2 regions of the Klebsiella sp. WOUb02 genome follow, and region 2 is predicted to be linked to the other one. Evidence: predicted binding sites of a transcription regulator. Region 2 holds the regulator's gene; the other holds the start of a gene.
What was found. The regulator Fur, encoded in region 2, represses iron uptake genes when iron is present. The targets are predictions, from matches to a motif close to ATAATAATGAGAACNACTATCAA.
Positions count from the first base shown of each region.

Region 1 (15,450 bases), on a different replicon from region 2:
AGGAGAATGGCGTCGGCTGCATCGCCTTTACGCCGCTGGCGCAGGGCCTGCTGACCGGCAAGTATCTTCAGCAGATCCCGGAAGGTTCGCGGATGTTCTATGAAGGGAAACGAGATCGCGGCCTGACGGAAACGATGCTCAGCGAGTCGAACGTCCGGAGCCTGCGCCTGCTGCAGGAGATGGCGCACGATCGCGGTCAGAGCATGGCGCAAATGGCCCTGAGCTGGCTGCTGAAGGATAACCGGGTGACCTCGGTACTGATTGGCGCCAGCCGTCCGCAGCAGCTGGACGAGAACGTAAAAGCGCTGGAAAACCTGACTTTCAGCGCCGAAGAGCTGACGCAGATCGACCAGCACGTGGCCGATGGTGAGCTCAATTTGTGGCAGGCTTCGTCGGATAAGTAAACCGCTGGCCCGGTAGCTAAACGCCGCCGGGCAGCCAGGGATCAGTGCTTAACTTTGGTCAGGCGATCGAGATAGCCCATCACAAACGCCGACAGCACAAAGGTCAGGTGGATAATGACGTACCACATCAGCTTATTGTCCGGCACGTTCTTCGCGTCCATAAACACCCGCAGCAGGTGGATGGAGGAGATCGCGACGATGGCGGCGGCCACCTTATTTTTCAGCGAAGTGGCATCCATTTTCCCCAGCCAGCTGAGCTTCTCTTTGCCCTCGTTGATATCCAGCCTGAGAGACAAAGTTTTCATACCCCGAGAACATCACCATCACCAGCAGGCCGCCAACCAGCGTCATATCCACCAGCGACAGCAGGGTCAGGATCAGGTCCGACTCCCCCACGCTGAAGATCTGCGGCAGGATGTGGAGAATCTCCTGAAAAAATTTGATCGATAGCGCCACCAGCCCCAAAGAGAGACCAAAATAAACCGGTGCCAGCAGCCAGCGTGAGGCGTACATGGCATTTTCCAGAAAACGTTCCATAAGACCCTGTAAGTTAAAAAAATGAGCGGCATTATATCGCAACCCGCCAGCCTGAATGCAAGATCCCGTCGGCGCTGCGGATCGGCAGACGTAAAAAAGGCTGGCGCAAGGCCAGCCTGGGGAGAGATGTCGGTGAGGGCTACTGCGCTTTAACGGTCTCTTCGCCCACCAGACCAATCTTCAGATAGCCCGCCTGATGCAGGGTATCCATGACCTTCATCATCGTCTCATAGTCCACGGTTTTATCGGCGCGGAAGAAGACGGTGGTGTCTTTCTTACCTTCAGTCAGCGTATTCAGCGCATTAACCATAGTCTCTTCGGTAACCGGATCGTTGCCGAGGAACATGGTTTTATCCGCCTTCACCGACAGGTAGATCGGTTTTTCCGGACGCGGCAGCGGCTGGCTGGAGGACGCGGGCAGGTTCACCTTCACATCAACCGTCGCCAGCGGAGCCGCCACCATAAAGATAATCAGCAGCACGAGCATGACGTCGATAAACGGCGTCACGTTAATATCGTGCATTTCGCCGTTATCATCGAGGTTTTCGTTAAAATGCATCGCCATAAAGCATCAACCTACTCGTAATTTCTGCGCGGTACGCACCGGCGCAGTGCCGCTGGCGCTGAGGTCCAGATCGCGGCTCTGCAGCAGCAGGACCTGGGCGGCGACGTCGCCGAGAGTGGCTTTGTAGCTGCCGATCATGCGAGCGAAAACGTTATAGATAACCACCGCCGGGATAGCGGCAAACAGGCCGATTGCCGTTGCCAGCAGCGCTTCCGCGATGCCCGGGGCGACAACCGCGAGGTTGGTGGTTTGCGTCTGCGCGATGCCGATGAAGCTGTTCATGATGCCCCAGACGGTACCAAACAGGCCGACGAACGGGGAGATGGCGCCGATGGTCGCCAGGTAGCCGTTACCGCGGCCCATATAGCGACCGACAAACGCCACGCGGCGCTCAAGGCGGAAACCGGTACGTTCTTTAATACCTTCGTTATCTTCGACGCCGGCCGACAGCTCGAGCTCGTTCTGCGCTTCGTTGATAAGCTGCGAGCTCAGGCTTTTCGGATGGAAAGCGTTGGCGATATCGCTGGCCTGGTCGAGGGAGCGGGCTTCGCCGAGAAGCTGCTGTTCGCGCTTGAGGCGGCGCTTGCTGGAGAGCATTTCAGCACCTTTGCCGAAAAAGATAGCCCATGTGACTATCGACGCCAGAATCAGGCCGATCATCACGACCTTAACGACAATATCGGCATGATGATACATACCCCAAACGGAAAGATCCGCCTGCATCAAATTATTACCCACTCTGAGTCTCCAGGACGTAAATCACAAAATCTGAGCATAATAATATCAAAACGGCATCGAATTGATAGTGGTTCTCATTAGTATTTACACTGTGCAGCAAATCACGTTTATTTTCCCTGCGCTTACGCAGTAAAAAAGTGGCCGCCGGGGGATTTGGTAAAATTTTTGCCTGTATCCGCCCTAAGTCGGTACACATCCGGGTATTCATGCTAGTTTAGACGTCCAGACGTATAAAAACAGGCAAAAAACATGGCTGACAAACATCTTGATACCGCCCTGGTCCACGCCGGGCGCAGTAAAAAATATACCTTAGGATCGGTCAACAGCGTGATTCAGCGCGCTTCATCGCTGGTGTTCGACACCGTCGAAGATAAGAAACATGCCACCCGCAACCGGGCGAAGGGCGAGCTGTTTTACGGCCGTCGCGGCACGCTGACCCACTTCTCGCTGCAGGAAGCCATGTGCGAGCTGGAAGGCGGCGCCGGCTGCGCCCTGTTCCCCTGCGGCGCGGCGGCGGTGGCCAATACGATTCTGGCGTTTGTTGAGCAGGGCGACCACGTTCTGATGACCAATACCGCCTACGAGCCGAGCCAGGATTTTAGCACCAAAGTTCTTGCCAGGCTCGGCGTAAGCACCGGCTGGTTCGATCCGCTGATTGGCGCCGATATCGCCCGCCTGGTCCAGCCGAATACCCGCGTGGTGTTCCTCGAGTCTCCGGGGTCGATAACTATGGAGGTCCACGACGTTCCGGCGATCGTCGCGGCCGTACGCCGCGTTGCCCCGGAAGCGATCATCATGATCGACAACACCTGGGCGGCAGGCGTGCTGTTCAGGGCGCTGGATTTCGGCGTCGATATCTCGATTCAGGCCGGCACCAAATACCTGATCGGCCACTCCGATGCGATGGTCGGCACCGCGGTCGCCAACGCGCGCTGCTGGGACCAGCTGCGTGAGAACGCCTATCTGATGGGGCAGATGCTCGACGCGGATACCGCCTATATGACCAGCCGCGGCCTGCGCACTCTCGGCGTGCGCCTGCGTCAGCACCACGAGAGCAGCCTGCGCATCGCCGAATGGCTGGCGCAGCATCCGCAGGTGGCGCGGGTCAACCATCCAGCGCTGCCGGGCAGCAAAGGGCATGAGTTCTGGAAGCGCGACTTCACCGGCAGCAGCGGCCTGTTCTCGTTTATTCTCAATAAGCGGCTGAACGATGCCGAGCTGTCCGCTTATCTGGACAACTTCAGCCTGTTCAGCATGGCCTACTCCTGGGGCGGTTTTGAATCGCTAATCCTCGCGAACCAGCCGGAGCACATCGCCGCCATCCGCCCCGAGGCTGAAGTCGATTTCAGCGGCACGCTGATCCGCGTCCATATCGGTTTAGAAAATGTTGACGATCTGTTGGCGGATTTAGCGGCGGGCTTCGCGCGTATCGTGTAAAGTGACGGCCAGTGGCAATAATTGCGGACGTTCTGTTAGAGGCGGCCGCTTTTGTTGCGCCCGGGATCAAGGTGTTCTGGGCTCTTCAGGAGTACACTAGGCAAAAATACGGTACCACTTAGGAAAGTCCATGGTTGTTATTCAAGAGATTGTCGCCGCGCTCTGGCAACATGATTTTGCCGCATTGGCGAACCCTCACGTTGTGGGCGTTGTATATCTGGTCATGTTCGCGACCCTGTTTCTCGAGAACGGTTTGCTGCCGGCCTCATTTTTACCCGGAGACAGCCTGCTGCTGCTCGCCGGCGCGCTGATTGCTAAAGGCGTCATGGACTTTGTGCCCACCCTTGCCATTCTGACGACGGCGGCCAGCCTCGGCTGCTGGCTGAGCTATGTCCAGGGGCGCTGGCTCGGCAATACCGAGACCGTTAAGGGCTGGCTTTCCCATCTACCGCAAAAATATCATCAGCGTGCGACCTGCATGTTTGACAAGCACGGGCTGCTGGCCCTGCTGGCCGGCCGTTTCCTGGCCTTTGTCCGCACCCTGCTGCCTACGATGGCCGGTATTTCGGGGCTCTCCAACCGCCGCTTCCAGTTCTTCAACTGGCTCAGCGCGCTGCTGTGGGTCAGCGTGGTTACCGGACTCGGATATGCGCTAAGCATGATTCCTTTCGTCAAGCGCCACGAAGATCAGGTGATGACCTGCCTGATGGTACTGCCTATCGCTCTGCTGGTTGCCGGCCTGCTGGGTACGCTGGTGGTGGTCATTAAGAAAAAGTTCTGCAACGCCTGATTGACCTTCCCGGGAGGGCGCCAGCGCGCCTTCCCGCAGCGTGCGTTTCCCGTTACATCCCCTGAATCGTTCTGATCCGCGCCGCATCTTCGCCCGGCGTCATGCCAAAATAGCGCTTAAACTCCCGGCTGAACTGCGACGCGCTTTCGTAGCCTACGCGCATCGCCGCCGCGCTGGCCTTCATCCCGTCGTGGATCATCAGCATCCGCGCCTTATGCAGGCGATAGCTTTTCAGATACTGCAGCGGCGAGGTGCTGGTGACCGATTTAAAATTGTGATGAAACGCCGAGACGCTCATGTTGGCCTCCGCCGCCAGCTGATCGACGCTCAGGTTCTCGGTGTACTGGCTTTCAATGCGTTTGAGGACACGGCTGATCAGGCTGAAGTGCGTTTGCCGGCTGACCAGCGCCAGCAGCGCCCCGCCGCACGGCCCGGTCAGCACGTAGTAGAGCATCTCGCGAATAATCTGTTTGCCCAGAATGCGCGCATCCAGCGGCCGCTCCATCACGTCCAGCAGCCGTTCAGCGGCGCACAAAATCTCCTCCGAGAGCGCCGCCGAGTTGATTCCGCTCGATGCCACCGCGGGCTGGAAGCGCTCATCCTCGCCAATATCCATCAGCAGCTCCTGCAGCTGCAGAATATCCACGTTCAGCCGCAGCCCCGCCAGCGGAACCTCCGGCGTCGCGAAGGTCTCGCACTCAAACGGCAGCGGTACCGTCAGCAGCAGATATTCATTGGTGTCGTAACGGAAAGTCCGCTCATTTATATAGCCAATTTTATGACCGGAAAAGAGAAAAACGATGCCCGGCTGATACATCACCGGCGTGCGCGTTCCCGGCTGCGTGCCGTACAATAACCGAATATCAGGCAGCAGCTCGCTGAGTTTTTCTTCGTTATTTTTCAGCGTATTAACTTTTTCAGTTAGCAGCTGACAGATCCGGGAACGCTTCATTTACGATGACTCTCCAGTCGTTTTTTCACGACTTCATTGTGCGCATTCCGCAGCTTTTTCTCCAGTCCTGCGGAGAAATGGGCAAGACATCGGCAGGAATGTGCATTGAGGGTAACGGATGAGGAGACCACAATGTCCGTCATCTGGCCGGGATATCTTCTCCGTCGGCAGTTTTCTCTTATTGAGGTGATGAGCAATGAACAATTTCGATCTGTATACCCCAACCCGTATCCTGTTTGGTAAAGGCGCCATCGAAAACCTGCGCGATCAAATCCCGGCGGGAGCCCGTATTCTGGTCACCTACGGCGGCGGCAGCGTGAAAAAAACCGGCGTACTGGATCAGGCCCTGAGCGCGCTGAGCGATTTTGAGGTGCTGGAATTCGGCGGCATTGAACCGAACCCATCCTACGAAACGCTGATGAACGCGGTCAAAATTGCCCGTGAACAGCAGATCACCTTCCTGCTGGCGGTGGGCGGCGGCTCCGTGCTCGACGGGACGAAGTTTATCGCCGCGGCCGCGCATTATGATGAAAACGTCGATCCGTGGGAAATCCTTGAAACCCACGGTAAAAACGTCAAAAGCGCGATCCCGATGGGCTCCGTGCTGACCCTGCCGGCGACCGGCTCCGAGTCCAATAAAGGCGCCGTCGTTTCGCGTAAAACCACCGGCGACAAGCGCGCCTTTATGTCTTCCCACGTGCAGCCGGTGTTTGCGATCCTCGATCCGATTTACACCTACACCCTGCCGCCGCGCCAGGTTGCCAACGGCGTGGTTGACGCATTTGTCCATACCGTTGAGCAGTACGTGACCTATCCGGTTGATGGCAAAATCCAGGACCGCTTTGCCGAGGGCATCCTGCTGACCCTGATCGAAGATGGCCCGAAAGCGCTGCAAGAGCCGGAGAACTACGACGTGCGCGCCAACATTATGTGGGCCGCGACCCAGGCGTTAAACGGCCTGATCGGCGCCGGCGTTCCGCAGGACTGGGCAACGCATATGCTGGGACATGAGCTGACCGCCATGCACGGCCTTGATCATGCCCAGACTCTGGCCATCGTACTGCCGGTACTGTGGAATGAAAAACGCGATGCCAAACGCGCTAAGCTGCTGCAGTACGCCGCCCGCGTGTGGAATATTACCGAAGGTTCTGAAGATGAGCGCATCGACGCGGCCATCGCCGCAACGCGCAATTTCTTCGAACAGCTCGGCGTGCCGACTCGCCTGAGCGGCTACGGTCTCGACGGTAGCTCCATCCCGGCGCTGTTGGCTAAACTGGAAGAACACGGCATGACACAGCTCGGTGAAAACCAGGATATCACTCTCGACGTCAGCCGCCGTATTTACGAGGCTGCACGCTGATTTTCCCCTGCTGATCCCCCCTCTCCTTCGCGTCATCGGATGCGAAGGAGAGGAGTTTCACTACCGTTTTTAGCTATTTCGTCCAGACTTAATGCTACCCCTTAGCGAGATGTACCCCGCTAAGCTTCATTAACAGGAGGAAGGCATGACACATCCAACCGTGATAAAACTGCACGACGGCAACCTGATGCCACAGCTGGGCCTCGGCGTGTGGAAAGCAGGCAACGAGGAGGTCGTCTCCGCCATTCACAAGGCGCTGGAAGTCGGTTATCGCTCTTTTGACACCGCCGCCGCGTATCAAAACGAAGCCGGCGTCGGCAGCGCGCTGAGCCAGGCAGACGTCCCTCGCGATGAGTCTGTTTATCACCACCAAGCTATGGAACGACGATCAAAAACGCCCGCATGAAGCTCTGCAGGAGAGCCTGAGCAAGCTGCGGCTCGACTACGTCGATTTGTATTTAATGCACTGGCCGGTTCCGGCGATCGACCATTTCGTTGAAGCCTGGAAGGGCATGATTGAGCTACAAGAACAGGGGCTGGCCAAAAGCATTGGCGTCTGTAATTTCCAGGTCCACCACCTGCAGCGGCTGCTTGACGAAACCGGCGTCGTGCCGGTGATTAATCAGGTCGAACTCCATCCCCTGCTGCAGCAGCGCCAGCTGCACGCCTGGAACGCGACGCACAAAATTCAGACCGAATCCTGGAGCCCGCTGGCTCAGGGCGGCGAAGGCGTATTCGATCAGAAAATCGTCCGCGAGCTGGCCGACAAGTACGGTAAAACGCCGGCGCAGGTCGTGATCCGCTGGCATCTCGATAACGGCCTGGTGGTGATCCCTAAATCGGTGACCCCTTCGCGTATCGCGGAAAACTTTAACGTCTGGGATTTCCGTCTCGATAAAGACGAACTGGGAGCAATGGCGAAGCTGGATATCAACAAGCGCCTCGGGCCAGATCCTGACCAGTTTGGCGGCTAACCTTCCTACCTGACCGCAGGGCGGTTTTCGCGTATCCCGGACGGCGACGCAGCGGCCACCGTCCGGGCGACCTTATCCCTTAACTCCTTCACCCCGGCAAGCCTTGCGCTGCCGGGGAATTTCGCCTTAGCGGGACGCCGGGCGCAGGCGTTTTTTCGCGCCAACAGCAGGCGTCTGGCGCTGATGCTCAACCGGCGTATGCCTGGTCAGGGCCGGACGAATATGGCGATTCTGGCGACGCGCTTCCCGCATCTCGTCCAGCGTCGGCGCAGGCACCAGACAGTCGCGGCGTGAACCGATCAGATGCTTTTTGCCCATGGCTTCCAGCGCCTGGCGGATCAGCGCCCAGTTTGCCGGATCGTGGTAGCGCAGCAGCGCTTTATGCAGGCGGCGCTGCTTATCCCCTTTCGGCACCACCACGTCTTCGCTTTTATAGCCAATCTTACCCAGCGGGTTCTTGCCGGTGTAATACATGGTGGTTGAGTTGGCCAGCGGCGACGGATAGAAGTTCTGCACCTGATCGAGACGGAAACGGTTTTTCTTCAGCCACAGCGCCAGGTTCACCATATCTTCATCGCGAGTGCCCGGATGCGCGGAGATAAAGTACGGAATCAGATACTGCTCTTTCCCCGCCTGCTTTGAGTAGGTGTCGAACAGCTCTTTGAAGCGATCGTAGCTGCCCATCCCCGGCTTCATCATCTTCGACAGCGGGCCCTCTTCGGTATGTTCAGGGGCGATCTTCAGATAGCCGCCGACGTGGTGGGTCGCCAGCTCTTTGATATAGCGCGGATCCTCCACGGCAATGTCATAGCGCACGCCGGAGGCGATAAGGATTTTTTTGATCCCCTTCAGATCGCGGGCGCGGCGGTAGAGATTAATCGTCGGCTCGTGGTTGGTATCCATATGCGGGCAGATGTCCGGATAAACGCACGACAGGCGACGACAGGTCTGCTCCGCACGCGGCGACTTGCAGCGCAGCATATACATATTGGCCGTTGGGCCGCCGAGGTCGGAAATCACCCCGGTGAAGCCGGGAACCGTGTCGCGAATCGCCTCGATTTCGTTAACGATCGAGTCTTCGGAGCGGCTCTGAATAATGCGCCCTTCATGCTCGGTAATCGAACAGAAGGAACAGCCGCCAAAGCAGCCGCGCATAATATTGATAGAGAAGCGGATCATCTCATATGCCGGGATGCGGCTATCGCCGTACGCCGGGTGCGGAACGCGCTTATACGGCAGCGCAAACACGCTGTCCATCTCCTCCGTCGACAGCGGAATGGCCGGCGGGTTAACCCAAATATAGCGCTCGCCGTGCTTTTGCATCAGGGCGCGGGCGCAGCCGGGGTTGGTTTCATGATGAAGAATACGCGACGCGTGGGCGTACAGGACCTTATCCCCTTTGACCTTCTCAAAGGACGGCAGCAGAACATAGGTTTTTTCCCACGGTTTCGGGCGCGGCGGCTGCACGGTGACCGGTTTAACCTCTTGTTTTGCCGGCTGAACGGTTTTGTTATCCGCACACGGCAGATCTTCGCCGTACGTATGCGGGATCGGATCGATTTTGCCCGGCGTATCGAGACGGGTGGAATCGACGCCGCTCCAGCCCGGCAGCGCTTCTTTCACCATGATTGCGGTATTGCGCACGTCGCGAATCTGCGTAATCGGCTCGCCGGCGGCCAGGCGGTGCGCCACTTCTACCAGCGGACGTTCACCGTTGCCGAACATCAGCATATCGGCCTTCGAATCAACCAGCACCGAACGGCGCACGGTATCGGACCAGTAGTCATAGTGCGCGGTACGACGCAGGCTGGCCTCAATGCCGCCGAGAATAACCGGGACGTCTTTCCACGCCTCTTTACAGCGCTGGGTATAGACCAGAGTCGCGCGATCCGGGCGCTTGCCGGCGACGTTGCCCGCGGTATAGGCGTCGTCATGGCGCAGCTTGCGGTCGGCGGTGTAGCGGTTGATCATCGAGTCCATGTTGCCGGCGGTGACGCCGAAGAACAGGTTCGGTTTACCCAGACGCATAAAGTCATCTTTATTATTCCACTCCGGCTGGGAAATTATCCCAACGCGGAACCCCTGCGCCTCCAGCATGCGGCCGCAGATGGCCATACCGAAGCTTGGGTGATCGACGTAGGCATCGCCGGTGACCAGAATGATGTCGCAGCTATCCCAGCCAAGTTGATCCATCTCTTCGCGTGACATGGGTAAAAACGGCGCGGGGCCAAAACAGGCGGCCCAGTACTGCGGCCAGGAAAACAGGTCACGACCCGGTTGGATCAGGGATATTGCGCTCATATTGCTTCCGGGGAAAAATGATAAAAAAATAACCAAAGGGCGGCGATTATAAGCCGGATTGACGCATAAAATGAAGGGAGATTTTGTTACCCCGGCCGGGATTCGGCCAGGGGATGGGCGTTACGGCGCCGGATTCACCAGGATCTGGCCAATCGAGCCGCGATCGGCGAGCTCCAGGGTCTGGCTGAGGTACTGGAACGGGAAGTGTGCCCAGGAGGGCTGGGCGTAATACACCAGCAGCTCCACCTGGCCGTCGATCCAGACGGTATCTTTCCAGCCGCGATCTTCCGGGAACGGCGTGGAACCATTGACGTTGCGCACCTGGAACATCACCCCTTCGATATGGAACGACTGCGGCATGTCGGCGCGTACCGTCCAGCGCTCCCAGGTTCCCTGCAGGGCGGTAATATCGATACGCTGCGGATCCCATAGCTGACCGTTAATTCCCGGATCGTCGCCGAGGGAGATATCGCGGCTGCGGGTCGGCGTGCCGGTCAAAATTTCCGTCGGCAGCAGGCGTACCGGCAGGCTGTCGGTGACCAGCGGCAGCAGGCCCGTTGGGCGCAGGGTTAACAGCAGCGTCGAAATCAGAATGCTTGAGGGCTCGAAGAAACCGCGAATGCGATCGACGATGCTCGCCGCCTCGCCGCAGGTAATCGACACCTCATCGCCGTTGGTCATGTCCACCAGGATCTCACGCCGTTCGCCGGGAGCCAGAGAGACTGTTTCAGCGAAACCGGCGCCGGCAGAAACCCCTGATCGCCGGAGATAACGTGCAGCAGTCGGCCATCGCTCATCTGCAGCTGGTAGCGGCGGGAGTTAGAGGCGTTCAGCAGGCGCAGACGCACCCAGCCGCGCGAGACCTCCACGTACGGGCCCTGTACGCCGTTAACCAGCAGCGTATCGCCGACGAAGCCGCCGCTGCCCGGTTCGCTGTATTCCGGCGTGCCGAAATTATCCAGCCGCTTGTCCTGAATGATGACCGGAAAGTCATCCACGCCGTAGTGGTTAGGAATGGGAAGATTTTTGCTGACCTCGTCTTCCACCAGCCACATCCCCGCCAGGCCGTTATAGACCTGTTTGGCCATATGGTTTGGCGTATTCGCCTGATACCACAGGGTAGCGGCGCTCTGGCGGATGGGCAGCACCGGCGCCCAGTCGGCGTTCGGCGACATCATGCGCGCCGCGCCGCCAATTAGCGGGCCGGGAACCTGCAGGCCGCGAATGGTCATAGCGACGTTTTCCGTCAGCCGGTTGCTATAAATCAGCTTAACGTCATCGCCGTTCCACACGCGAATCGTCGGCCCAAGATAGCGACCGTTTACGCCCCACACCGACGCGCGGGTGCCCGGCGTAAACGACCAGTGCGCGCGCTGCAGGGTCAAAAACAGCGGCTGGCCGCGGCGCGACTCGAGCAGCGGAGGAACGGGCAGTTCTGGCTGCTGGCCGGCGGCATGTGCGTTCAGCGGCACGGCTCCCGCGCACAGCGCTACGCCTGAAGCCTTAATAAACTGACGCCGACTGAGTGACATATTAACTCCATGAAATACTGACAAATCAGAAAGGGAATTCGTTTCCCGCTAGCACCAGGCCCGCGCTATCGCGGCGTTTCCTGTCTATTTCTTACCCGCGGCTTCGCGCTCCGCGACTTCGCGATCCAGCTCTTCAATCTTCGCGGCCATCAGCTCGCGGCAGTGTTTCGCCAGCGCGCGCACGCCGTCTTTACCAAACTCGCTGGTATCAACCGGCGGCAGCATCTCAACAATGACCAGGCCGTTATTCAGGCGATTGAGTTTAATTTTATTCGAAGTATTAGAAACGCATACCGGAATAATCGGCACGCCAGCGGCGATAGCCGCGTGAAAAGCGCCGGTTTTAAACGGCAGCAGGCCGCGGCCGCGGCTGCGCGTTCCTTCCGGGAACATCCAAAAAGATATTTTGCGTTTTTTAAACGTATTCACCACCTGAGCGATCGTCCCGTGCGCCTTCGCCCGGTTATTACGATCGATCAGCAGGTTCCCCGTCAACCAGTACAGCAGGCCAAAGAACGGCACCCACACCAGACTCTTTTTACCCACGGTGACGGTTGGCGGCTGCACGATGTTTGCTGCCGTCACCATATCATAGTTGTTCTGGTGATTAGCGATGTATATCGCGTTGCCGTAGCTTTGTGCATCGGCGGGCTTGCGCGTTTCCACCTTCAGACCGAATACCGGAGAGAGTCGGCCAAAAAGATGGCCGAAGGTCGCCACGTGTTTCGGGTTACGCGGACTGAATAAGCAGTAAATACAGCCAAATATGCAGACAAAAATACAGTAAATAACAACGATAATTAGTCGAAAAATAAATAGCATAGCTACCTCTAAAACCCAAACCGCTGAAAATAATACCCGTGATACCGCAGGCTGCGCTCTCCGACCCTTGCGGGCCGCCGCGGGTATTAATCAGGATACAGATTCGTTATTCGCCCGTTGAAGACGCCGGGAGCGACTGACCACCCGGCATATCTTGAATGATTTTGCGTCTATTGTTAATCGCAACGACCGAATAAACAACGGTTTGGCGGCAAATGTTAACACCCTCCCCCGTGGAGGAGGATGCCCATATTACTCTTCGCTATCGCCCGCCGAGGCGCGATGAGGCGAATCAACGTCCACGCGATCGATTTTCTGCAGCCCGCGCATCAGCGAACCGCGGCGACCGCGCTCGCCGGTGACTTTTTGCAGCTCTTCCGGACGCAGTTTGATCTTGCGTTTGCCGACGTGGATGGTCAGCGTACTCTGCGGCGGCAGGACGAACAGATACGCCAGGCCATCCTGCCCGGAAGCGGCATCCGCAGACGGAATATTGATAATTTTATTGCCCTTGCCTTTCGACAGACTGCGGCAGATCGCTGACCGGGAACATCAGCATGCGCCCGGCAGAAGTAATGGCCAGCAGCATATCGGACTCGTCTTCAATCACCAGCGGCGGCATCACCCGCGCATTTTCCGGCAGCGAGATCAGCGCCTTACCGGCGCGGTTGCGCGCGATGAGGTCGTTGAAGGTGCAGACAAAGCCGTAGCCGGCGTCGGAGGCCATCAGCAGCTTCTGGTCGTCGCCTTCCATCAGCATATGTTCGACGCTGGCGCCCGGCGGCAGCGTGAGCTTGCCGGTAATCGGCTCGCCCTGGCCGCGGGCCGACGGCAGCGTAATCGGGTCGATGGCGTAGCTGCGCCCGGTGGTATCAATAAACACCACCGGCTGATTGCTCTTGCCCTTCGACGAGGCTTTCCAGCTGTCGCCGGCTTTATAGCTTAGCCCCTGAGCGTCAATGTCGTGGCCTTTGGCGCTGCGCACCCAGCCCATTTGCGACAGCACGATGGTTACCGGCTCGGACGGCAGCATATCGTGCTCGCTCATCGCCTTCGCTTCTTCACGCTCGCGCAGCGGCGAACGACGGTCGTCGCCAAACGTGTCGGCGTCGGCCTGCAGCTCTCTCTTCAGCAGGTTATTCATTTTGCGCTCGGACGCCAGAATAGCCTGCAGATTATCGCGCTCTTTTTCCAGTTCGCCCTGCTCGCCGCGGATTTTCATCTCTTCCAGCTTAGCAAGATGACGCAGCTTCAGTTCGAGGATCGCTTCCGCCTGCGTTTCGCTGATGCCAAAGCGCGACATCAGCGCCGGCTTGGGCTCATCTTCACGGCGGATGATTTCGATGACTTCATCGATGTTCAGGAACGCAACCAGCAAACCCTCAAGGATGTGCAGGCGCTTGAGCACCTTCTCCAGACGATAGTTCAGGCGGCGACGGACGGTATCGCGACGGAAGGTGAGCCACTCCGTCAGGATCTCCAGCAGGTTTTTGACCGCCGGGCGGTTGTCCAGGCCAATCATGTTCAGGTTGATGCGGTAGCTTTTTTCGAGATCGGTGGTCGCGAACAGGTGGTTCATGACCTGATCCATATCCACGCGATTAGAGCGCGGGACGATCACCAGACGGGTCGGGTTTTCGTGATCCGACTCGTCGCGCAGATCGTCAACCATCGGCAGCTTTTTATTACGCATCTGGGCGGCGATTTGCTCCAGCACGCGGGCGCCGGAAACCTGATGCGGCAGCGCGTTAATCACCACCGCGCCGTCCTCTTTCTTCCACACCGCGCGCATGCGCACCGAGCCGCGGCCGTTCTGATAGATTTTGCGGATCTCGGCGCGCGGGGTAATGATTTCAGCTTCGGTGGGGTAATCCGGTCCGTGAACGATATCCAGCAGCTCGTCGAGCGAAGTCTGCGGCTTTTCAATCAGGGCGATGGCCGCTTTGGCCACTTCGCGCAGGTTGTGCGGCGGAATATCGGTTGCCATCCCGACGGCGATACCGGTGGTGCCGTTGAGCAGAATATTCGGCAAACGCGCAGGCAGCATTTTCGGCTCCTGCATCGTACCGTCAAAGTTAGGCACCCAGTCAACGGTTCCCTGACCCAGCTCGCCCAGCAGCAGCTCCGCATACTTTGACAGGCGGGATTCGGTATAACGCATCGCGGCGAAGGATTTGGGATCGTCCGGGGCGCCCCAGTTGCCCTGACCGTCCACCAGCGGGTAGCGGTAAGAGAACGGCTGCGCCATCAGCACCATTGCCTCATAGCAGGCGCTATCGCCGTGCGGGTGATATTTACCCAGCACGTCGCCGACGGTGCGGGCGGATTTTTTGAATTTAGCGCTGGCGTTCAGACCCAGTTCGGACATCGCATAAACGATGCGCCGCTGGACCGGTTTCAGGCCATCGCCAATGAACGGCAACGCCCTGTCCATGATGACGTACATGGAATAGTTCAGGTAGGCGTTTTCCGTAAATTCATGCAGCGCAAGGCGCTCTGCCATATCGCTCATTAATCGTGAATCCTCAATCTGCGTACCGACCGTTCGGGCGGCAAAACTACCCGCGATAATACCCTATCTAACGCCCTGAGTCACAGGGCGTTAGACCGGTTGAGAATTCTGCTATGCGGAGCGGCAGCGGCGCCCCGCTCAGAGGCTTTACGGGGCGACTTTGCTTAGCTGCTTCACGTCGATTTCTACCGAGTTCCAGTCCTTATCGACCTCACCCTGAATTTCCACCGTATCCTTCGGCGTCACGGTGACGCCATTCCAGCGCTTGTGGTCAATATCGACATTCACCGTGCCGGAAGCATCCTGAAATTTGTACAGGTCGTCGGAAATACGCTCAACGATTTTACCGCGCAGGGTCACCCAGGCATCGTCGCGCAGGGATTTCGCATTCTCTACCGTCGTCACGCTGCCGTTCGGGCCAATAAAGCCGCCCTTTTGCGCGGCGCTCTGGCTGGGTTGCGTTGCACCAGGGCCGGAGAAACCACCCGGTTCGGCAGCCAGTACCGGCATAGAAACTAAAGCAACG
Region 1 is NZ_CP170106.1:185,210-200,659, reverse strand. It holds gene mgrA (L-glyceraldehyde 3-phosphate reductase) at 1-404, shown strand, start outside; partial or broken gene ABOC21_RS03025 (TIGR00645 family protein) at 446-941, opposite strand; gene exbD (TonB system transport protein ExbD) at 1,081-1,506, opposite strand; gene exbB (tol-pal system-associated acyl-CoA thioesterase) at 1,513-2,244, opposite strand; gene metC (cystathionine beta-lyase) at 2,494-3,681, shown strand; gene yghB (DedA family general envelope maintenance protein YghB) at 3,812-4,471, shown strand; gene ABOC21_RS03000 (AraC family transcriptional regulator) at 4,524-5,423, opposite strand; gene yqhD (alcohol dehydrogenase) at 5,620-6,783, shown strand; partial or broken gene dkgA (2,5-didehydrogluconate reductase DkgA) at 6,929-7,757, shown strand; partial or broken gene ABOC21_RS02985 (YgiQ family radical SAM protein) at 7,877-10,160, opposite strand; partial or broken gene ftsP (cell division protein FtsP) at 10,179-11,590, opposite strand; gene plsC (1-acylglycerol-3-phosphate O-acyltransferase) at 11,675-12,412, opposite strand; partial or broken gene parC (DNA topoisomerase IV subunit A) at 12,665-14,924, opposite strand; gene ABOC21_RS02965 (YgiW/YdeI family stress tolerance OB fold protein) at 15,072-15,450, opposite strand, start outside.
Region 1: a site for Fur is predicted at 2,306-2,328, ahead of exbB (tol-pal system-associated acyl-CoA thioesterase). Genes of this name have one in related genera too.

Region 2 (15,450 bases):
CCAGGGAAGAAGCCGGCTCGTTGAACGCGATGTGGCCATCGTTACCCACGCCGCCCATAAACAGGTTAATTTTGCCGTAGGAGCGGATTTTTTCTTCATAGCGGCGGCATTCTGCATCGATGTCTGGCGCATTGCCGTTGAGCAGGTTAATGTTTTCTGCCTGAATATCAACGTGATCAAAGAAGTTGCGATGCATAAAGCTATGATAGCTTTCCGGGTGCTCTTTCGGCAGGCCAACGTACTCATCCATGTTGAAGGTGACGACGTGTTCGAAGCTAACCTGGCCCGCTTTGTGCATCTCAACCAGAGCTTTGTAGGCGGTCAGAGGTGTACCGCCGGTGGGCAGACCCAGTACAAACGGACGGTCCGCAGTCGGTTTGAACGCGTTGATGCGGTTAACGATGTGGCGAGCAGCCCATTTACCTACTTGTTCAGCTGTTACCAGGGGAATCAGTCTCATTCTTCACCTCTATAGTTAAATTAGAACCTGGCGGATTGGCGCCAGTACTCTATGAAGAGTATTGCAGTAACTACGCCGACCGGGGTCAATCCGTGTTGATTTTTTGAATGATAAAATAAGTTTTCGTTGTTAGCCAGTCCAGGGGAGGGGTTAATACGATATTTGGTGATTATAGTCACAAAAAATACGCGTTTAATTTGCGATACGAATTAAATTTTCACACACTTTGCGGGTAAGTTAAAAAACTGACCTTTTTACACAATAAAAAAATGGCTTTGAGTGAGCCTCATCGGGGTCTCATAGGGGGAATAAGATGAATATTTTAGGTTTCTTTCAGCGTCTCGGTAGGGCGTTACAGCTCCCTATCGCAGTGCTGCCCGTCGCGGCGCTGCTGCTGCGATTCGGTCAACCCGATCTGCTTAACGTGGCGTTCATCGCGCAGGCAGGCGGGGCGATCTTTGATAACCTGGCGCTGATTTTTGCGATCGGCGTGGCGTCCAGCTGGTCTAAAGACAGCGCCGGCGCCGCGGCGCTGGCCGGCGCGGTAGGTTATTTCGTATTAACTAAAGCAATGGTCACCATCAACCCAGAGATCAACATGGGCGTGCTGGCGGGTATCATTACCGGTCTGGTCGGCGGTGCCGTTTATAACCGCTGGGCCGGCATCAAGCTGCCTGACTTCCTGAGCTTCTTCGGCGGGAAGCGTTTTGTGCCGATCGCCACCGGCTTCTTCTGTCTGGTGCTGGCGGCCATCTTCGGCTACGTCTGGCCTCCGGTGCAGCACGCTATTCACGCCGGCGGTGAGTGGATCGTGGCCGAGGGCGCGGTGGGTTCCGGTATCTTCGGTTTCATCAACCGTCTGCTGATCCCAACCGGCCTGCATCAGGTGCTGAATACCATCGCCTGGTTCCAGATTGGCGAGTACACCAACGCCGCAGGCGCGGTGTTCCACGGCGACATCAACCGCTTCTACGCCGGCGACGGCACCGCGGGGATGTTCATGTCCGGCTTCTTCCCGATCATGATGTTCGGCCTGCCTGGCGCTGCGCTGGCGATGTACTTCGCTGCGCCGAAAGAGCGTCGTCCGATGGTTGGCGGTATGCTGCTGTCGGTCGCTATCACCGCGTTCCTGACCGGTGTGACCGAGCCGCTGGAATTCCTGTTCATGTTCCTGGCTCCGCTGCTGTACCTCCTGCACGCCGTCCTGACCGGTATCAGCCTGTTTGTGGCAACGTCGCTGGGTATCCATGCGGGCTTCTCCTTCTCCGCAGGGGCCATTGACTACGTTCTGATGTACAGCCTGCCGGCAGCCAGCAAAAACGTCTGGATGCTGCTTGTCATGGGCGTGGTGTTCTTCTTCATCTACTTCCTGCTGTTCACTGCGGTTATCCGCATGTTCAACCTGAAAACGCCGGGTCGTGAAGATAAAACTGACGACGTGGTGACTTCAGAAGCCAACAGCAACACCGAAGAGGGTTTGACCCAGCTGGCTACGCAGTATATTGCGGCCGTCGGCGGGACTGACAACCTGAAGGCGATTGATGCCTGTATTACCCGTCTGCGTTTGACCGTTGTAGACTCCGCGCGCGTTAACGATGCGGCCTGCAAACGCCTCGGCGCTTCCGGCGTGGTTAAACTGAACAAGCAAACCATCCAGGTAATCGTCGGTGCGAAAGCCGAATCCGTCGGTGATGAGATGAAAAAAGTGGTCGCGCGTGGCCCGGTAGCCGCAACTGCCACCACAGCCAATAGCGCACCTGTCGCCGCTGCGGCGGTAAAACCGCAGGCCGTGGCTAACGCGAAAACTATCGCCGCGCTGGTTTCACCGATTACCGGTGATATTGTGGCGCTGGAGCAGGTTCCGGACGAAGCGTTCGCCAGCAAGGCCGTCGGCGACGGCGTGGCGGTGAAACCGACCGATAAGATCGTGGTCTCCCCGGCCGCAGGTACCATCGTTAAGATCTTCAATACCAACCACGCGTTCTGTCTGGAAACGGAAAACGGCGCGGAAATCGTCGTCCATATGGGCATCGATACCGTCGCGCTGGACGGCCAGGGCTTCAAACGCCTGGTAGAAGAGGGCGCAGAAGTGAAGGCCGGTCAGCCGATTCTGGAAATGGATCTGGACTTCCTCAACGCGAACGCCCGGTCGATGATCAGTCCGGTAGTCTGCAGCAACAGCGATGATTACAGCGCGCTGGTGATTCAGGCGACCGGTAAAGTTGTCGCCGGCCAGACGCCGCTGTATGAGATTAAAGGCAAGTAAGGCTCCTGAGTAGAGTTTATGCCTGTGCGGCGGGGGGAAACCTCCGCCGCTTTTTTTTGCCGCAAATGACCCCATAATCTCCTTCAGATACGTATTTTCAGTAACTAATAGTTGTCTCTACGTCCTGCTTGTAAGATCATGTCCCGTTATACGTTGTTTACGCTTTGAGGAACCCATGATGAGTGAGGCTGAAGCCCGCCCAACTAACTTTATTCGTCAGATCATCGATGAAGATCTGGCTACTGGTAAGCACACCACCGTTCATACGCGCTTCCCGCCGGAGCCGAACGGTTATCTGCACATTGGCCACGCCAAATCAATTTGCCTGAACTTCGGCATTGCTCAGGATTACCAGGGCCAATGCAACCTGCGCTTCGATGACACCAACCCGGTGAAAGAAGATATCGAATACGTTGAGTCGATTAAAAACGACGTGCAGTGGTTAGGTTTTCACTGGTCCGGGAAAGTTTGCTACTCGTCTGATTATTTCGACCAACTGCACAGCTACGCCGTTGAGCTGATTAATAAAGGCCTGGCATACGTTGACGAACTGTCGGCGGAAGAGATTCGCGAATACCGCGGTTCGCTGAAGGCGCCGGGCAAAAACAGCCCTTACCGCGATCGCAGCGTGGAAGAGAACCTGGCGCTGTTTGAAAAAATGCGCGCCGGCGGTTTTGTGGAAGGTAAAGCCTGCCTGCGTGCGAAAATCGATATGGCCTCGCCGTTTATCGTTATGCGCGACCCGGTGCTGTACCGCATTAAATTCGCCGATCACCATCAGACCGGCAGCAAGTGGTGCATCTACCCGATGTACGACTTTACCCACTGCATCAGCGATGCGCTGGAAGGTATCACGCACTCTCTGTGTACCCTGGAGTTCCAGGACAACCGTCGCCTGTACGATTGGGTGCTGGATAACATCAGCATCCCGGCTCACCCGCGCCAGTACGAATTCTCGCGCCTGAATCTCGAATATACCGTGATGTCCAAGCGCAAGCTGAACCAGCTGGTGACCGAGAAGCACGTGGAAGGCTGGGACGATCCGCGTATGCCGACCATTTCCGGCCTGCGTCGCCGCGGCTATACCGCCGAATCGATTCGCGAGTTCTGTAAGCGCATCGGCGTAACCAAACAGGACAACACCATTGAAATGGCGTCGCTGGAGTCCTGCATTCGCGAAGATCTGAACGAAAACGCCCCGCGCGCGATGGCCGTTATCGATCCGGTAAAACTGGTTATCGAAAACTATCCGCAGGGCGGCAGTGAAAATGTGAATATGCCTAATCATCCGAGCAAGCCGGAGATGGGCAGCCGCGACGTGCCGTTCAGCGGTGAAATCTGGATCGATCGCGCGGACTTCCGTGAGGAAGCCAACAAGCAGTACAAGCGTCTGGTGCTGGGCAAAGAGGTTCGCCTGCGCAATGCCTACGTGATCAAAGCCGAGCGCGTAGAGAAGGATGCGGAAGGCAATATCACCACAATCTTCTGTACCTATGATGCCGATACGCTGAGCAAAGATCCGGCGGACGGCCGCAAGGTGAAGGGCGTTATCCACTGGGTGAGCGCGGCGCACGCGCTGCCGGTAGAAATTCGCCTGTATGACCGCCTGTTCAGCGTGCCGAATCCGGGCGCCGAAGAGGATTTCCTTGCCGTCATGAACCCTGAATCGCTGGTTATCAAGCACGGCTTCGCCGAGCCGAGCCTGGCGCAGGCGCAGGCCGGTAAGGCCCTGCAGTTCGAGCGTGAGGGCTACTTCTGCCTCGACAGCCGCTATGCAAGCGCTGACCATCTGGTGTTCAACCGCACCGTCGGCCTGCGCGATACCTGGGCGAAGATCGGCGCATAAACCCGCATCGCCATTGAAAACGCCGCACCCCGCGGCGTTTTTTACTTCCGTATTTACCCGCCCGGGTCGGTTATTTTCGCGATGCGAATTAATCTTGTTTACAGCCTGTAATATATCCCGCCAGCCTCCCCGGCTATTGTCGCGTAAAAAATCGCTGTAAGCGTTTTCATTTCCCTCTTTATCCTTATTTCGCAGAGAATTAGGTGCTAAATGTACGAAATTTAAGACTGTAACAAACAGACATAGATTATGTGCGCTTTGTCATAATCTTAAGCTTTGGTCGGCGAAAGAGATTGATAATTCGCGTCACGAAAAATAGTCTATCGATAGCGGATATGCGGACTTTTACCGCCCCGCTTTTTAGCAGTCTTATTTATTTTTCGCGGCTTGCCTTTGGCTCCGCGTTTTAAAACGTCAAAGAGGATATGCACATGCGTACGTTTAGTGGCAAACGTAGTACGCTGGCGCTGGCTATTGCCGCCGTCACCGCGATGTCGAGCTGGATCGTTGTTCCGCAGGCCAGCGCAGCAGGTTTTATCGATGATTCCACGTTAACCGGCGGTATCTATTACTGGCAGCGTGAGCGCGACCGTAAAGATGTTACCGACGGCGATAAGTACAAAACCAACCTTTCGCATTCAACCTGGAACGCCAACCTGGATTTCCAGTCCGGCTATGCTGCCGATATGTTTGGTATTGACGTGGCTGCCTTTACCGCAATTGAGATGGCGGAAAGCAGCGAAAGCGGCCACCCGAACGAAATTGCCTTCTCCTCAAGGAATAAAGCCTACGACGAAGATTACTCCGGCGATAAGAGCGGGATCAGCCTCTATAAAGCGGCGGCGAAATTTAAGTATGGCCCGGTGTGGGCGCGTGCTGGCTACATTCAACCAACCGGGCAAACGCTGCTGGCTCCGCACTGGAGCTTTATGCCGGGCACTTATCAGGGCGCTGAAGCCGGGGCCAACTTTGATTACGGCGACTCTGGCGCGCTGAGCTTCTCCTACATGTGGACCAACGAATACAAAGCGCCGTGGCACATTGAGATGGATGAGTTCTACCAGAACGATAAGAAGACGAAAGTCGATTATCTGCACTCCATCGGCGCCAAATATGATTTTAAAAACGACCTCGTGCTGGAGGCCGCGTTTGGCCAGGCTCAGGGCTATATCGACCAGTATTTTGCTAAGGCCAGCTATAAATTTGACGTTGCCGGCACCCCGTTAAACACCAGCTATCAGTTCTACGGCACCCGCGATAAGGTCAGCAACGGCGGCGCGAACGATATTTACGACGGCACCGCCTGGCTGCAGGCGCTGACCTTTGGCTACAAGGTTGCCGACGTGCTGGACCTGCGTCTGGAAGGCACCTGGGTTAAGGCCGAGGGCCAGCAGGGCTACTTCCTGCAGCGTATGACCCCAACCTACGCATCTTCTAACGGTCGCCTGGACGTGTGGTGGGATAACCGCTCCGACTTCAACGCCAACGGTGAAAAGGCCGTGTTCTTCGGCGCCATGTATGACATGAAAAACTGGAATATGCCGGGCTGGGCGTTTGGCGCGTCTTACGTTTATGCATGGGATGCGAAGCCGGGCAAAATGGCGACGCCAGATGCCTACTACAACGCCGACAAACGTCTGGAAGAGTCGGCCTACAGCCTCGATGCCATGTATACCGTGCAGGATGGCCGGGCGAAGGGAACGTTGTTCAAGCTCCACTTCACCCAGTACGACAACCACTCCGATATTCCTAGCTGGAGCGGCGGCTACGGCAATATCTTCCAGGATGAGCGCGACGTGAAGTTTATGGTTATTGCTCCGTTCACTATTTTCTGATGCCGCAGCCGCGGGCGTAAGCCTGCCGCCAGTCCGTGAGGTTGATTATGAAAAAGCTATTGCTCATCGCCATGCTGGCATCGGGCCTGGTGGCCTGTACGCAGTCACCGGCGCCAAAAGAAGATACTAAATTGAAGGACGCCTACAGCGCCTGCATCAATACGGCAGAAGGGAATCCGGATAAAGTTCAGGCCTGCCAGAGCGTGCTGAACGTTCTTAAAGAGGATAAGCAGCACCAGCAGTTCGCCACGCAGGAAAGCGTGCGCGTGCTGGATTATCAGCAGTGTATCCTGGCGACCCGCACCGGCAACGATCAGGCGGTGAAAGCCCGCTGCGACCAGATCTGGAAAGAGATCCGCCGCAACAATACCCGGCCCTGATTTCCCTCGTACCTCCTATTTGCGGGCATAAAAAAAGCCAACCTTCGGGTTGGCTTTTTGCTGCTTACGCGGCGGGAAACTATTTTTCCACCGCGTCGTGCGCGTGTTCATTTTCGCGGCAATCGCCTTCCGCACAGTGGCCGTACAGGTACAGGCTGTGGTTGGTCAGGCGGATACCGTGACGGTGGGCAATTTCACGCTGACGCGCTTCGATGGAGTCATCGCTGAACTCAATCACTTTGCCGCAATCGAGGCAAATCAGGTGATCGTGATGATGCTGCTGCGTCAGTTCGAAAACGGATTTACCGCCTTCAAAATTATGGCGGGTAACAATGCCGGCATCATCAAACTGGTTCAGTACGCGGTAAACGGTGGCCAGACCGATCTCTTCACCCATGTCGATCAGGCGTTTGTATAAATCTTCCGCGCTGACGTGATGGTTATCCGGCCCCTGCAGCACTTCCAGAATTTTTAATCGTGGAAGTGTGACTTTCAGGCCAGCCTTCTTCAATGCGGTATTGTTGTCAGTCATGCGGAATCTGTCCTGTTGCTAAACGATCTACTTCCATTAGCGGAAGTAATACAGAGAATCACCCGATGTAATGCGTTTCATTATAGAACTGCCATGATGAAATGAAAACCGCAAGCATCGAGCCTTTTATGCTGTCAAAAACGAGGCACAGGCTACAAACTGCGTCACGTCTCCTCGTTAAATCAGAGGACATTGTACAGATATGTGATTAAAAGTTAAAAACTTGTAGCTATTAGTTTTATTGCTTTTACCTATTAATACGGCGATATCCCAGGATAGCGCCGTTTAACGATCAGGCGTTTATGATTTCTTCGAGATGCAGTTCTTCAGAAACCTGCTTAACCCATTTCTCTACGCGCTCGTTGGTCAGCTCAGGCTGACGGTCTTCATCGATAGCCAGACCGACGAAATGGTCGTCATCAGCGAGACCTTTAGAGGCTTCGAAATGGTAGCCCGCCGTTGGCCAGTGGCCGACGATGGTTGCGCCGCGCGGTTCGATGATGTCGCGAATGGTTCCCAGCGCGTCACAGAAGTATTCAGCGTAGTCTTCCTGGTCGCCGCAGCCAAACAGGGCGACGAGCTTGCCGTTGAAGTCGACCTCTTCCAGCGTCGGGAAGAAATCGTCCCAGTCACACTGTGCTTCACCGTAGTACCAGGTTGGGATGCCCAGCAGCAGAATGTCATGACCCTGCAGGTCTTCTTTGCTGCTTTTGGCAATGTCGTGAACATCAGCAACGTCTTTACCAAGCTGCTTTTGGATCATTTTTGCAATATTTTCGGTGTTGCCGGTGTCGCTGCCAAAAAAGATGCCGATGATTGCCATGAGTAAAATAACCTCTTGAAACTTAATGATGTGGTAGTGGCGTAATGCCCGCAGATAACGGCAATCATAGCAGAACAGGGAAGGGCGCGGAAACAGCAATCACGCCCGACTGCACACTCTGCTACATGAAAGTGTTGTTTTTGCGGTTTCTCAGGCTTTACTCTGGCTATGCAGGGCCGCCAGCTGGTTCATCAACATCTCTTCAATCAGATCGCTGCGGTTCATATTGCGGGCATCGGCCAGCTCATTGAGCGCATCAACCGCTTCAGCGTTGAGCTTGAGCTCCACGCGCCTTAAGCCGCGAACTTTGTCGCGTTTAAGCTGGTTGCGTTTATTGATGCGCAGCTGCTCGTCGCGCGAAAGCGGATTGGTCTTTGGTCTACCCGGGCGACGCTCGGTTGCGAACAAATCTAATGTCGTACGGTCCGTTTGTTCTTTTGCCATGATTCAGAGTGACTTCGGGGAAACAAATTGTCGGGCCATTGCCGACACAGATAGCGCGCCATAATACATCAGGCGAACCGCTGCGCCAACGACCGCGGGCATTCTGCGGCGCGGTCGGGCAGTTTTTAGCCAGTTATGCCGCTAAAGAGGAGAGATATCGGCGAATGGCGCGCAATACCGCTTCCGGTTTCTCCGCATGGACCCAATGGCCCGCGCCGGCAATCACGTGCGCGCGGGCCTGAGGGAACTGAGCCAGCAGCGCGTCGCGATACTCATCGGTCACGTAGGGTGAGTTGCCGCCCGGGATAAACAGGGCCGGATGCGGCCAGGCGGGAACCGGCTGCCAGCCAACGATATGGCTATATTGATCCCACAGGACCGGCACGTTAAACCGCCACTGGCCGTCAACGAAGGACTTCAGCAGGAACTGAATCACGCCCTCCTCCTGTAGATGCTGGCGCATAATTGCCGCCGCCTGCTGACGGGTTGCGGCGCCGGCGGCGGTCACGGCGTTGATGGCGGCAAAGATTTCGTCATGGCGGCGGACGTGATAATCCACCGGCGCGATATCGATAGCCACCAGGCCGTCGATGCGGTCAGGAGCCAGGGCGCTTAGCGCCATCACCGCTTTACCGCCCATCGAGTGGCCGATAAAGGTCGCTTTTTCCAGCTGCAGATCGTCAAGGGTGTCGAGCAGATCCTCAGCCATAGCGGCGTAGGTCATCTGCGGATCGCGCGGGGAAAGGCCGTGATTGCGCATATCGACCTGCAGGATATCGTAGTCGGCAACCAGGTCGCGTGCGAGGATCCCCAGGTTATCAAGGCTGCCAAACAGACCGTGAACGAGGACCACAGGGGAATTATTGTGCGGATTTTGTGCAGATTGCGCGCGGCTATTTAATTTCATGGCAAAGTTCTTTTTTTCGCTCCGTCGGGTTAGGGTATTATGTTGGACATTCTGCCATCCGGCTGCAAGACCCAGAGCTCTCTGAGTTTTACCGCCATCCTGGTTTGACGCTATCCGCGGTCAGGATTTGTCCTTATAATCCTGACAACTTGTATTCAGAATAAGATATCGCACTGGATTAAGATGAAAACAATTGAAGTTGATGATGATCTCTATCGCTATATTGCCAGCCACACCCAGCATATTGGTGAGAGTGCATCCGACATTTTACGGCGCATGCTGAAATTTTCCGCCGCTTCCCAGACCGCCGCCGCCGCTGCGAAAGCCGCCCCGGCGCAGGCTCCGACCGCTGCCGTTGAGGTCAAGCCTGCCAACCCGGCGAAAGATAAGGTTCGCGCGATGCGCGAGCTGCTGTTATCTGATGAATACGCCGATCAAAAGCGCGCGGTAAATCGTTTTATGCTGGTGCTAACGACGCTCTACTCGCTGGACGGCGAAGCGTTTGCTGCGGCCACCGAATCACTGCACGGACGTACGCGTACCTATTTCGCTGAAGACGCCCGCGTTCTGCTGAAAAGCGGCAATCAGACCAAACCTAAGCAGGTACCCGGCACGCCGTGGTGGGTGATTACCAATACCAATACTGGCCGTAAATGCAGCATGATTGAACATATCATGCAGTCAATGCAATTCCCCACGGAGTTGATTGAGAAGGTTTGCGGCACGATCTAGCTTTATTCACCCTTGCATCAGAAGGATCAGGCAATGGCAATCGATAAGCGTGCGGGGCAGCCTGCACAACAGAGTGATTTGATTAACGTCGCCCAGCTGACTGCCCAGTACTATGTACTGCAGCCGGAAGCAGGCAACGCGGAGCATGCGGTGAAGTTCGGGACCTCTGGCCATCGCGGCAGCGCAGGGCGCCATAACTTCAACGAGCAGCATATCCTGGCGATTGCTCAGGCGATTGCGGAAGATCGCGCGAAGAACGGTATTACCGGTCCTTGCTACGTCGGCAAGGATACTCATGCGCTCTCCGAGCCGGCCTTTATTTCCGTCCTGGAAGTGCTGGCCGCTAACGGTGTTGATGTGATCGTGCAGGAAAACAACGGCTTCACTCCGACGCCGGCGATTTCCAACGCCATTCTGGTGCACAACAAAAAAGGTGGCCCTCTGGCGGATGGCATCGTGATTACGCCGTCGCATAACCCGCCGGAAGATGGCGGTATCAAGTACAACCCGCCGAACGGCGGTCCGGCTGATACCAACGTCACCAAAGTGGTGGAGAACCGGGCGAACGAGCTGCTGGCTTCCGGCCTGCAGGGCGTGAAGCGCATCTCCCTCGATGCGGCTCTGGCCTCGGGCCACGTCAAAGAGCAAGATCTGGTTCAGCCGTTTATTGAAGGGCTGGCGGATATCGTCGATATGGCGGCGATTCAAAAAGCGGGCCTCAAGCTTGGCGTCGATCCGCTGGGCGGCTCCGGGATTGAATACTGGAAGCGCATCGCCGAGCACTACAAGCTGGATCTGACCATCGTTAACGATCATGTCGATCAAACCTTCCGCTTTATGCACCTGGATAAAGACGGCGCCATCCGCATGGACTGCTCGTCCGAGTGCGCGATGGCCGGCCTGCTGGCGCTGCGCGATAAGTTCGATCTGGCCTTCGCCAACGATCCGGATTACGACCGCCACGGCATCGTGACCCCGGCCGGGCTGATGAACCCGAACCACTATCTGGCGGTGGCGATTAACTATCTGTTCCAGCACCGTCCGCAGTGGGGCAAAGAGGTTGCCGTCGGCAAAACGCTGGTCTCCTCGGCGATGATCGACCGCGTGGTCGGCGACCTCGGTCGTAAGCTGGTGGAAGTGCCGGTGGGCTTTAAATGGTTCGTTGACGGCCTGTTTGACGGCAGCTTTGGCTTCGGCGGTGAAGAGAGCGCGGGCGCTTCGTTCCTGCGTTTTGACGGCACGCCGTGGTCCACCGACAAAGACGGTATCATCATGTGCCTGCTGGCCGCGGAAATCACCGCCGTCACCGGCAAAAATCCGCAGCAGCACTACGATGAGCTGGCCGCACGCTTCGGCGCGCCGAGCTATAACCGTCTGCAGGCATCGGCAACCTCCGCGCAAAAAGCGGCGCTGTCGAAGCTGTCGCCGGAGATGGTCAGCGCAAGCACGCTGGCGGGCGATCCGATCACCGCTCGCCTGACCGCCGCGCCGGGCAACGGCGCGTCGATCGGCGGCCTGAAAGTGATGACCGATAACGGCTGGTTTGCCGCCCGTCCGTCAGGCACGGAAGACGCCTACAAGATCTACTGCGAAAGCTTCCTCGGCGAAGAGCATCGCAAGCAGATTGAGAAAGAGGCGGTAGAAATTGTCAGCGAAGTGCTGAAAAACGCCTAAACGAAAAAGGAGCCGCAGGGCTTAATGCCGATCAGTTAAGCATGAAATGATCGGTTGAACGATCCGGTGGCTGTGCAAGAATCCGTAATCTCATGGAAGATTACGGATTTTTTTATGCTACTTAGTCAGGCTCTTGATGCCGTTCATAATTTTACTCCTCAGGAGTTTGCCGCTCTCTCAGACCTGCTGTCACCAGAGCTGATTGACCAGTGTCTGGCTGATACTGGCGTGGTGACTCTGCGAAAACGCCGCCTCTCTATGGAAATGATGGTCTGGGCAGTAACCGGTATGGCCCTGTTCCGCTCCCACTCCATGAATCAGATTGTCTCCCACCTTGATATTCTTCTGCCCGGAAAAAGACCTTTTGTGGCACCCAGTGCCGTTGTTCAGGCCCGTCAGCGGCTCGGGGAGGATGTTGTCCGCCTGATGTTCGAGAAAACACAACAGCTGTGGTTCGAAAAATTACCGCTGTCACACTGGAATGGACTCACGCTAATGGCCGTAGACGGCACAGTGTGGCGGACCCCTGATACACCGGAAAATGACGCTGCTTTCGGCAGGACAGCGAATGCGTATAGCTGTTCAGAATGGCCACAGGTGCGTATGGTCTGTCAGATGGAAGTCACAAGCCATCTACTCTCAGCGGTCGCTTTCACCAGCGTCACTGACAGCGGTGAAGCAGAGCTTGCTGCTCAGCTTACAGCACAAACGCCCGACCGTACCCTGACCATTATGGACAAAGGCTTTTATGCCCTGGGTCTGCTTCATCACTGGCAGTCAGCGGGAACGGAAAGACACTGGATGTTGCCTCTGCGTAAGGGAGCACAGTATCAGGTTGTCAGGAAACTGGGTGCGGGACAGGCGCTGGTTGAGCTGAAGCTGTCACCGCAGGCAAGGAAGAAATGGTGTGATGCTCCGGCGACGCTGACAGCCCGGCTGATAAGTAAAGAAGTGAACGGTAAAACGGTGCAGATACTGACCTCAATGTGTGACCCGCTGAGGTATCCGACAGCGGATATCGTGGAGCTGTACAGCCAGCGATGGGAAATAGAGCACGGGTTCAGGGAGATGAAGCAGCATCTGCTGAATAATGAACTGACGCTGAGAAGCAAAAAACCGGAACTGGTGCGGCAGGAGTTATGGGGTGTGGTACTGGCATACAACCTGCTGCGGTACATGATGGCTCAGATGGCGTACAGTCTGAAAGGAGTGGAGCCTTATCAGATGGGCTTTAAACAATCGGCCCTGTATCTGAGAAGCCAGCTCCGCATCCTGCCGGGAGTCTCACCGGGAAGGTTACCACGAGTAATAGAATAGATAGTGAGTATGGCCGCGGTGTTCGTGCTTCCGGGCAGACGAGAGAGACACTATCCGCGGGCAGTAAAAAAGAGGCCGCAACGCTATGCGTTACGGCCACCTTCAAAAGCTTAACTGACAAGCATTAAGCCGCAGGGCTCCTTTTTTATATCACTGTATTGAGATTACCTCACCAGCCGCTCCTGCGCATCGCTGATAATCCGGGCTCGCCAGTCATCAGCCGTGTTTGTTTTTCAGCTCAAAACGTGGCGATACCAGACCATAAAGCGTCCAACCGAGGAAGGTGACGATCGATCCGTACAGCATGGCTTCTTCGCCGGAGGAGTAGAGCGCGTAAAAGCTATACAGTGCGCCGATAAAGGCCACAACGTTGGCGGATTTGGCTTTCGCCGGATTGACGTTCGCCATTTTCTGGATAATCACCAACGCGGCCATCGATAGAATATACGGGATGATATTGGTCACTACCGCCAGGTTTACCAGCACATTGAACTGGCTGTTCAGCGACGGACTGATAGTCATCAGCGCGAGTCCGCTCTGGATAATCACGATAGTCAGCATACCCTGAACCGGTGCGTCCACTTTTGTGACCCGAGAGAAGATTTTCGGGAAATAGCCTTCATCGGCCGATGATTTAAAGACCTGGGCGATAGTGAACTGCCAGCCGAGCAGCGAGCCGCAGCAGGACATCACCATCAGGGCCATGATGACCTTACCCACTTCCGGAGTAAACATCTGCGCGAAGGCCAGACCGAACGGCGCCGTGGAGTTAGCTAAATCCATATTTGGCACAATTCCGGCAATTACGTTGGTTGAGACGATATAAATTACCGCCGCACCCAGCGTACCTCCCAGCACCGCGATCGGCACGTTGCGTTCCGGATTTTCCACGACTTCGGCGTTGGCGCAGGCCGACTCCAGCCCGAGGAAGGCCCACAGCGTCATCGCAATGGAAGAACCAACGGCCGAGAAGAACGGCACGTGGTGAGGATTCCATGAGCTGGCGTAGAGCGTCGGGCTAAACCAGAACCAGCCGATGACGCACAGACCGACAACCGGAATGATCACCCCCCAGACGGTGATACTACTGATCTGCCCGGTAATGCGCGCGCCGCCAAAATTGGCGACGGTGCACAACCACAGCACGCCGATAGTAGTGAGACCGATCTGTACCGGCGACAGCGCGGCGCCGAACAGCTCAGTGCCGTAGCCGACGGCGGAGATCGCGATTGCGACGTTGGCAATCAGCAGCGAAACGCCATAGGTATAGTTGGCCATAAAGTTGCCGGATTTACCGAACGCATACTCGGCGTAGCCGCCCATCCCACCGGACTTACGGCTGAACATCCCGCACTTAGCGAATGCCCACGCCAGCGCCATTGAACCTACGGCGGTCACCAACCATGAAATGATCGAGATGGTACCCACCTCCGCAAGCTTGGTCGGCAGCATAATGATCCCGGAGCCCATCATATTCACGATGGTCAGAATGGTGAGCTGGACAACGCCCATTTTGTTAGACTTAGGCTTGCTCATAGCTTTTCCCCTTTCAGCAGGGCGCGCCGGGGGGCGCATTGCTGAATGACGTAGCACCATACCTGCTTACGGCCGTCCTGCTCCTGGATATACACACCCTGCAATTCAGGCGCAAAACCTGGCAACAGATTGATCCCTTCTTCCAGCGCGCTGAAATAACGCAGCGCTGAGCCACCCCAGACTTCGCCGGGTACAACGCAAAGAACGCCCGGCGGGTAAGGAAGCGCGCCTTCCGCCGCAATTCTTCCTTCCGCATCCGCAAGGCGAACCAGTTCAACCTCTCCGCGCAGATAGGCGTAGTTGGCCTGTTGAGGATTCATGCTGACGCGGGGAAAGTGCGTTTTGCGGAACATCTCTTTTTGCAGCTGTTTCACATTGTGGCGGGAATAAAGATTGTGCATCTCCTTGCACAGCTGGCGCAGGGTGCAACCGGCATAACGCGCTTCATGTTGCCGGTAGATTGATGGCAGAACGTCGGCCAGTGGCACGTCGGACGCCAGCAGGCTTTCGAAACGCACCAACAGGGCAACGAGCTGCTGCAGCTTGGCCATATCTTCCGCAGGCGTCAGCAGAAAAAGGATCGAGTTGAGGTCACATTTCTCCGGGACAACGCCGTTTTCACGCAGGAAGTTGGCGAGAATGGTTGCCGGTACGCCAAAGTCATCATATTCGCCGCTGCGCGCATTGATACCGGGCGT
Region 2 is NZ_CP170110.1:2,155,500-2,170,949, reverse strand. It holds gene nagB (glucosamine-6-phosphate deaminase) at 1-460, opposite strand, end outside; gene nagE (PTS N-acetyl glucosamine transporter subunit IIABC) at 774-2,726, shown strand; gene glnS (glutamine--tRNA ligase) at 2,905-4,572, shown strand; gene chiP (chitoporin ChiP) at 5,004-6,407, shown strand; gene chiQ (ChiQ/YbfN family lipoprotein) at 6,455-6,787, shown strand; gene fur (ferric iron uptake transcriptional regulator) at 6,867-7,319, opposite strand; gene fldA (flavodoxin FldA) at 7,612-8,142, opposite strand; gene ybfE (LexA regulated protein) at 8,293-8,586, opposite strand; gene ybfF (esterase) at 8,720-9,493, opposite strand; gene seqA (replication initiation negative regulator SeqA) at 9,677-10,225, shown strand; gene pgm (phosphoglucomutase (alpha-D-glucose-1,6-bisphosphate-dependent)) at 10,259-11,899, shown strand; partial or broken gene ABOC21_RS17355 (IS4 family transposase) at 12,014-13,330, shown strand; gene potE (putrescine-ornithine antiporter) at 13,433-14,752, opposite strand; gene speF (ornithine decarboxylase SpeF) at 14,749-15,450, opposite strand, start outside.